Regions from separate parts of the Microbacterium sp. A8/3-1 genome, predicted to be linked through region 2. Evidence: riboswitches for the same ligand, from Rfam matches in the RefSeq annotation. Region 2 holds a riboswitch; each other region holds the start of a gene.
What was found. A riboswitch is a leader RNA that binds a small molecule or an ion and turns the genes downstream of it on or off. The one in region 2 is predicted to bind thiamine pyrophosphate.
Positions count from the first base shown of each region.

Region 1: another riboswitch for thiamine pyrophosphate. It lies ahead of ABS642_RS13420 (MFS transporter); the one in region 2 lies ahead of thiM (hydroxyethylthiazole kinase).
Region 3: another riboswitch for thiamine pyrophosphate. It lies ahead of ABS642_RS17260 (ECF transporter S component); the one in region 2 lies ahead of thiM (hydroxyethylthiazole kinase).

Region 1 covers NZ_CP158357.1:2,746,071-2,748,328, reverse strand. The annotation lists gene ABS642_RS13420 (MFS transporter) at 46-1,317, opposite strand; TPP riboswitch at 1,311-1,418, opposite strand; gene ABS642_RS13415 (DUF4188 domain-containing protein) at 1,425-1,955, opposite strand; gene ABS642_RS13410 (MerR family transcriptional regulator) at 2,028-2,258, shown strand, end outside.
Region 2 covers NZ_CP158357.1:241,994-244,251, forward strand. The annotation lists gene ABS642_RS01260 (NAD-dependent epimerase/dehydratase family protein) at 1-729, shown strand, start outside; TPP riboswitch at 736-829, shown strand; gene thiM (hydroxyethylthiazole kinase) at 821-1,669, shown strand; gene thiD (bifunctional hydroxymethylpyrimidine kinase/phosphomethylpyrimidine kinase) at 1,666-2,258, shown strand, end outside.
Region 3 covers NZ_CP158357.1:3,522,984-3,525,241, forward strand. The annotation lists gene ABS642_RS17255 (D-alanyl-D-alanine carboxypeptidase) at 1-811, opposite strand, end outside; TPP riboswitch at 893-1,004, shown strand; gene ABS642_RS17260 (ECF transporter S component) at 995-1,645, shown strand; gene ABS642_RS17265 (ATP-binding cassette domain-containing protein) at 1,642-2,258, shown strand, end outside.

The sequences.
Region 1 (2,258 bases), 2.0 Mb from region 2:
CTGTCGGGGTGTTGTGCCGCTCTCGCGGCCCCATCCCAGCGCCCTTCACTCCAACGGCGCAGCACGGTCGGGTTCGGGGCCGAGGAGCGCGCCGAAGATGAGCAGCGAAGACGCCGCGGCGAGCACGACGGCCACCGCAGTGCCCACGCCGAGCGTGCTCTGCAATCCGGGCAGCCAGAACGGGTAGAGCGCCGGGATCACCATGGAGAGCGAGTAGCCGACCCCGTATCCGCTCGACCGCACGGAAACGGGAAAGCGCTCGGCGAGATAGGCGCCGACCGGGCCGTAGGCCGACACGGTGACGATCTGCACGACGGTGACGGCCAGCACGGCGCCAGCGCCTTGCGCGGACATCGCCCACATGAGGGCCAGCGGAGCGGCGATGATCGCGAGGCCTCCGAAGGCGACGAAGAAGCGGCGCCGTCCGATCCGCTGCGAGATTGCACCGCTGGCGATCATCGCCGCAGCCGAGACGAGGGTGGCGACCAGCATGATGAGCGGCACGGTGGTCGGGCCGATCTGGGGTGCTTCGCTCAGCAGGCCGGTGAGCACGGGGATCGCCATCTGCGTGAACAGCCAGAGGCCGGTCATCAGCGTGAACGCCTGCCAGAGCTGGCGGCGGAACGGTCCGATCAGAATGTCGGACAGAGGTCGGGTGCGGTGGCGGACGCTCGTCGAGACGGGGGAGTCGTGGACCCCGACGGAGTAGTAGCCGAGCATCGCCACCGCGAGCAGGGCGCCGGCGATGAACGGCATCCGCCATCCCCACATCGCGTAGTCGTCGGCTCCGAGCACCTGCAGGAGCGTCAGGGTGAGCGCGGCGATGAATGAGTTCGCGAGCGGGGACATGGCCATGATGCCGCCGCTGAGCAGGCCGCGCTGGCGTGGAGTAGACCATTCCATGGCGAGCGGGATCGCCGCGGAGTATTCGCCACCGAGAAAGATGCCTCCGACGAAACGGAGCGCGACGAACGCCCAGAGGGTTGCTTCACCACCGAGGTCGTGGTTCGGGATCAGGGCGATCAAGAGCGTTGTGATCGCGATGCCGGCGATCGCGACCTTGGTGGTGCTCGTGCGGCCGTAGCGGTCGGCGAGGCTTCCGAAGATGGCGGCTCCGAGCGGGCGTCCGAACAGGGTGGCGACGAAGATCAGGCCAGTCTGAGCAGGGTCGGGACTGAGCACGACCGCGGCCGCGGGGGCGAGCGCGATCACCGGCAGGAAGATATCGACCTGGTCGACGAAGTTGCCGAGCAATCCGCCGCGGACGGCCTTTCGTGCTCGAGAGGACGTTTCGGGTTCGATGATGAGGCGCGACATATGACTCGACTTCCTACGGCGGCATGACCCGCATCAGGTGTGAGGGTCGGCGCTGCGTCAGCGCCCTCTCAGTCCCTGCCGGGACTCCCCTGTGGTTGGAAGGAAGTCTAGGGGAGGCGCGGTTCGCTCAAGATCTCCGGGGACTGCGCCTGGCCAGACACCGTCCGCCCCTCCGCGAACCGCGCCTGCGCCCGATCCTGCCGTTTGCCAACCTCGACCATCTCCGTCGCCTTCGGCAGCCCCATCGGTTTCGTCGACACGTACACGCTCTCGGCGCGATCGACGAGGAAGGTCTCGTGCCAGATGCCGACCGCGCCCGGAGCCTTGCGCGCCATCTTGTTGAAGCGGGTCCAGGCGGGGCGGTGCTCCTGCGACGGGCTGGACGCATAGGCGTAGAGCTTGTCGACCGATGACCAGTACTGCACGACATAGGGTCCGCCGGATCCGAACAGCAGCTGGTAGCCGAGCATGCCCGAGTCGGGGTCGATGGAGAGTTCGCGCAGCATCGGTGGCATGGCGAAGAAGGTCGGCAGCCACAGGTCGGGTCGCCACCAGCGGTTGATCTGCATCCCGATGTGGAACACGACGAGCTCGCCCTCGTGGCGGTGGGTCATGCGGCCCGTGATGACTTTCGACATGATGACTCCTCCTGATTGGATAGCTTCACTATCTATAATGGATAGCGCTACTATCGAAGTCAAGAGGTGGCCATGAGAATTTCCGAACTGTCAGCCCAGACGGGCGTGACCGTGCCGACGATCAAGTACTACCTGCGCGAGGGGCTGCTGCCCGAGGGTGAGCGCAGCGCGCCGACCCAGGCCGCCTATGGCGAGAAGCATGTGGAGCGGCTGCGGGTGATCCGGGCGTTGCTCGACGCGGGAGTGAGCATCGCCGAGACGCGGCGGGTGCTGGCGGCGCTGGATGATCCGCCGGAGAGTCCG
Region 2 (2,258 bases):
GACGCGCTCGGCGATCGCGCCGCACGCTGGACGTACGTCTCGTCGATGTCGGTCTACGCCGACGACGAGACGGTCGGGGCGGACGAGTCCGCGCCCCGGCATCCGCCGGCCCAGCCGGGCGACGAGTACGAGTACGGCGCGCAGAAGGCCGGGGCGGAAGATGCCGTCGAGACATTGGGCGAGCGTGCGCTCGTCGTGCGGCCGGGACTCATCGTGGGCGCCGGTGACCCGAGCGACCGGTTCGGCTACTGGGCGGCCGCGTTCACGAGAGCAGGCGATGAACCGGTGCTGCTGCCTCCGGTCGATGGCCGCGCGGTGCAGGTCATCGACGTCGATGACCTCGCCGCTTATGTGGTCGCCGCGACCGTGAGCGGTTCCGTCAACACGATCGGCGACGCGAGCCCGCTCGGCCACGTGCTGGAGTCCGTGCGTGCGGCATCCGGACACACGGGCGACACCGTGATCGCCACCGAGGAGTGGCTGCTCGCGCAGGGCGTCGAGTACTGGATGGGGGAGCGCTCTCTGCCGCTCTGGCTCCCGGCGGAGGCGACCGGTTTCATGACTCGTTCGAGCGCGAGGTTTCACGCGACCGGTGGCACGCTCCGCCCGCTCGCCGAGACCATCGCGGATGTGGTCGCCGACGAGCGGACTCGCGGGAGCGACCGCATCCGCCGCGCCGGGCTCACCAGGACAGAGGAGCGCGCGCTGCTGGCCGAGCTCGGTCGCTAGACTTCGAGCAGTGACACGGGGTGCCGCATCCGCGGCTGAGAACAGACCCGTCGAACCTGATCTAGTTCGTACTAGCGAAGGGATGTCGCCCATGAGCGATCGTCTGCGTCCGGAATCCACCATCGACCTCGCGGCTTCGGCCGGGACACTGCTGGGGGTGCTGCGCGAGGCTCCGCCGTTGACGCACTGCATCACCAACGCCGTCGTCACCGGCTTCACGGCGAACGTGCTGCTCGCCGTGGGGGCGGCACCGGCCATGGTCGACATCGTCGGAGAGTCCGGCATGTTCGCCGGGGTCGCCTCCGGCCTGCTGATCAACCTCGGCACCCCGACGCCCGAGCAGCGTGCGGCGAGTGTCGAGGCTGTCGCCGGGGCCACGGCAGCAGGCACTCCCTGGGTGCTCGATCCGGTCGCCATCGGCGCGCTGCCCGTGCGCACCGCCCTCGCGCAGGAACTCGTCGCACAGCGTCCCACCGCGATCCGCGGCAACGCCTCGGAGATCCTCGCGCTCGCGGGCCTCAGCGCGGGCGGCCGCGGCGTGGATGCGACGGACAGCACGGATGCCGCAGCCGATGCGGCTCTGTCGCTCGCGGCGCGCTTCGGGAGTGTGGTGGCCGTCTCCGGTCCTGTCGATCTGATCACGGACGGGCAGCGCGTGCTGCGCATCGCGAACGGCGATGAGCTGCTCACCCGCGTCACGGGCGGAGGCTGCGCGCTCGGCGCGGTGATGGCCGCGTTCCTCGGAGCGGCCGGGCGTGCGGGTGTCGACGCGTTCACCGCCGTCGCCTCGGCCAGCCTCGTCTACACGATCGCGGCGGAGCAGGCCGCGCTCCGGTCGACGGGGCCGGGCAGCTTCGCCGTCGCCCTGCTCGATGCCCTCTCCGCGGTGAGCGCGGCCGATCTCGCCGCCGCCGCCCGTGTCGAAAGCGGCGCGCTGTGAACGCCGATCTCTCGCTCTATCTCGTCACGGACCCCGCGCTCTGCGGCGCACGCGGTGTGGTCGAGACGGTGCGTCAGGCGGTCGACGGAGGCGTGCGCATCGTGCAGCTGCGTGACAAGGCCGCGACCGACGCCGAGATCGTCGACCAGCTGGTCGATCTCTCGCACGCGATAGACGGTCGTGCTCTGCTCGTCGTGAACGACCGTCTGGACGCCGCGATCGCGGCCCGGGAACGCGGGGCGCGGGTGGACGGCGTGCATCTCGGACAGGGGGATGCCTCGGTGCTCCGCGCCCGTGAGGCTCTCGGCCCGGATGCGGTCATCGGGCTGACGGCGAACAGCCCGGCGCACCTCGAGGCCGTGCTCGCGCTGCCGTTCGGCACCGTCGACCACCTCGGCGTCGGGGTCATCCGACCCACGCTCACGAAACCGGACCACCCACCGGCTCTGGGCATCGAGGGCTTCCGGGCGTTCGCCGCCGCGAGTCCGCTGCCGTGCGTGGCGATCGGCGGCGTCGGCATCGACGACACCGAGGCTCTGCGTGAGGCGGGCGCGGCCGGCCTGGCTGTGGTGTCGGCATTGTGCGCGGC
Region 3 (2,258 bases), 1.2 Mb from region 2:
CGACGCCGACGGCCGCGCTGCCCTGCGCCGGCCAGGTGAGAGTCGCTGCCGGGGCGGGGATGGTGTCGAACTCGATCGCCTGCACCGTGGGAGGAACCTCGTGCAGCGGCCAGAGCAGCGTCGTTCCCGCATATGCGGCGATCACCCCGGCGAGCACTCCGAGCGGCACCAGCAGTCCGGGACGTGCGATCGCAGGCCGCAGGTTGGCGTCCCGCAGCAGCCCGTCCGCCTGCTCGTCCTCGGCGTCCTCGTCGAGCGTCGCCACGGTCGTATGCTGCGCGACGGCGGAACTGTCGACCCAGGTCAGGGCCGTGGCGGTGGCAGCCTCATCGGCCCACTGCGCGGGAGGCTCCGGCACTGTCGCGGTCTCGGCAGGGAGCGTCGTCGTCGGCGCATCGACGCGCGGCTTGAAGAGGGGCGGTTCCGCAACAGCGACAGTGCTGTCGGCCGCGACGTTCTCGGCGGCCGTGACCTCGGCGGCCGCGACGTTCTCGGCGGCTGCGGTTTCGGTGGATGCGACCTCGGCGTCGGCCTCGGTGGAGCTGGTCCGCGGACGCGACGCATCCGCGGTGAACAGGGCATCGACCGCGACGGCAGAGGCCGCAAGGGGCGAGGTGTGCGTCGACGACGGCGGCGGAGCGTCCCCGGCGAACAGGGCGTCGGTCGCGAAGGCCGAGGCCTGGTCCGGCGTGCGCGTGGCGGCATCCGTCCCGAACGGGAACGCGGCGCGATCGGCGTCGGGGGAGGCGTCCGTGGGGACGCCATCGCCCAGGACGCCCGTCGCCTCGTCGGCGGGATCAGAAGGGGTCACTCGTTTACGGTACCCAATCCCGGCGGCGATCGCGGCGGAGCGCCCCCGAGGAAACAGAGTGTCGGGACGCGGTAGGATCGTCAGCACAACCACGGGAGTCCGGCGAGCCGGGCTGAGAGGGAGCGAATCGCGCTTCGACCGTCGAACCTGATCTGGGTCATGCCAGCGCAGGGAGGAGTTCAGATGAGTACGTCCACGTCCACATCCGCGTCCACGAAGACGCAGGGTCAGACACCCGCCGCAGGCCTCTACCGCTGGCGCGTCGTCGACATCGTCGTGGCCGCCGTCCTCGGCGTCGCGATCGGCCTGGTCTTCTGGGGCTGGAACACGATCGGCTACGCCTGGTTCGGTGCGGCCGACGCCCTGACACCGGGCCTCGGCGGCATCGCCGTCGGCATCTGGCTGCTCGGCGGAGTCGTCGGCGGACTCGTGATCCGCAAGCCCGGTGCCGCCCTGGTCGTCGAGCTCGTCGCCGCGATCGTCTCGATGCTGATCGGCAACGTCTGGGGCATCTCCACCGTCCTCTCCGGACTCGTCCAGGGGCTCGGCGCGGAGATCATCTTCGCCCTGTTCTTCTACCGTCGCTTCGGTATCGTCGTCGCCGCGCTCGCCGGCATGGGTGCGGCCGCCGCCGCATGGGTGTTCGAGCTCTTCTACGGCAGCTCGCCGAACATCCTGAAGTCGTTCGAGTTCAACACGATCTACCTGGTCAGCGTCGTCGTGTCGGGAGCGATCCTCGCGGGTGTGCTCGGCTGGCTGCTCGTGCGCGCTCTGGCGGTGACCGGTGCCCTGAGCCGCTTCGCCGTCGGGCGAGAGCACGTGCGCGAGGTCTGAGCGTGAGTGTCGCCGCCCCGGCCCGCGTGCAGGCCGCGGGCTGGGGGTGGCGGTACGCCGGTCGTAAGCGTCCGGCGGTCACCGACGTGAGCTTCACGATCGAGCCGGGCGAGCGCGTCCTCCTCCTCGGTGCCTCCGGTGCCGGGAAGTCGACGCTGCTCGCCGGACTCGCCGGCGTGCTCGGAGATGCCGACGAAGGCGAGCGCAACGGTTCCCTGCTCATCGACGGGGCCGCTCCCGAATCGCGGCGCGGACAGGTCGGCCTGGTGCTCCAGGATCCGGACGCCGGGATCGTGCTGTCCAAAGTGGGCGACGACATCGCCTTCGGCTGCGAGAACCTCGGTGTCGCGGCATCCGAGATCCCCGGCCGGGTCGCCGAGGCGATGGATGCCGTGGGCCTCGATGTTCCGCTTCACCGCGCGACGAAGGCGCTGTCGGGCGGGCAGAAGCAGCGGCTCGTGCTGGCCGGCGTGCTGGCCATGCGCCCCGGACTCCTCCTGCTCGATGAACCCACCGCGAACCTCGACCCCGAGGGGGTGCACGAGGTGCGGGCGAGCGTCGAGCGCGCTGTCGCCACGACCGGCGCGACGCTGATCGTGGTCGAGCACCGCAC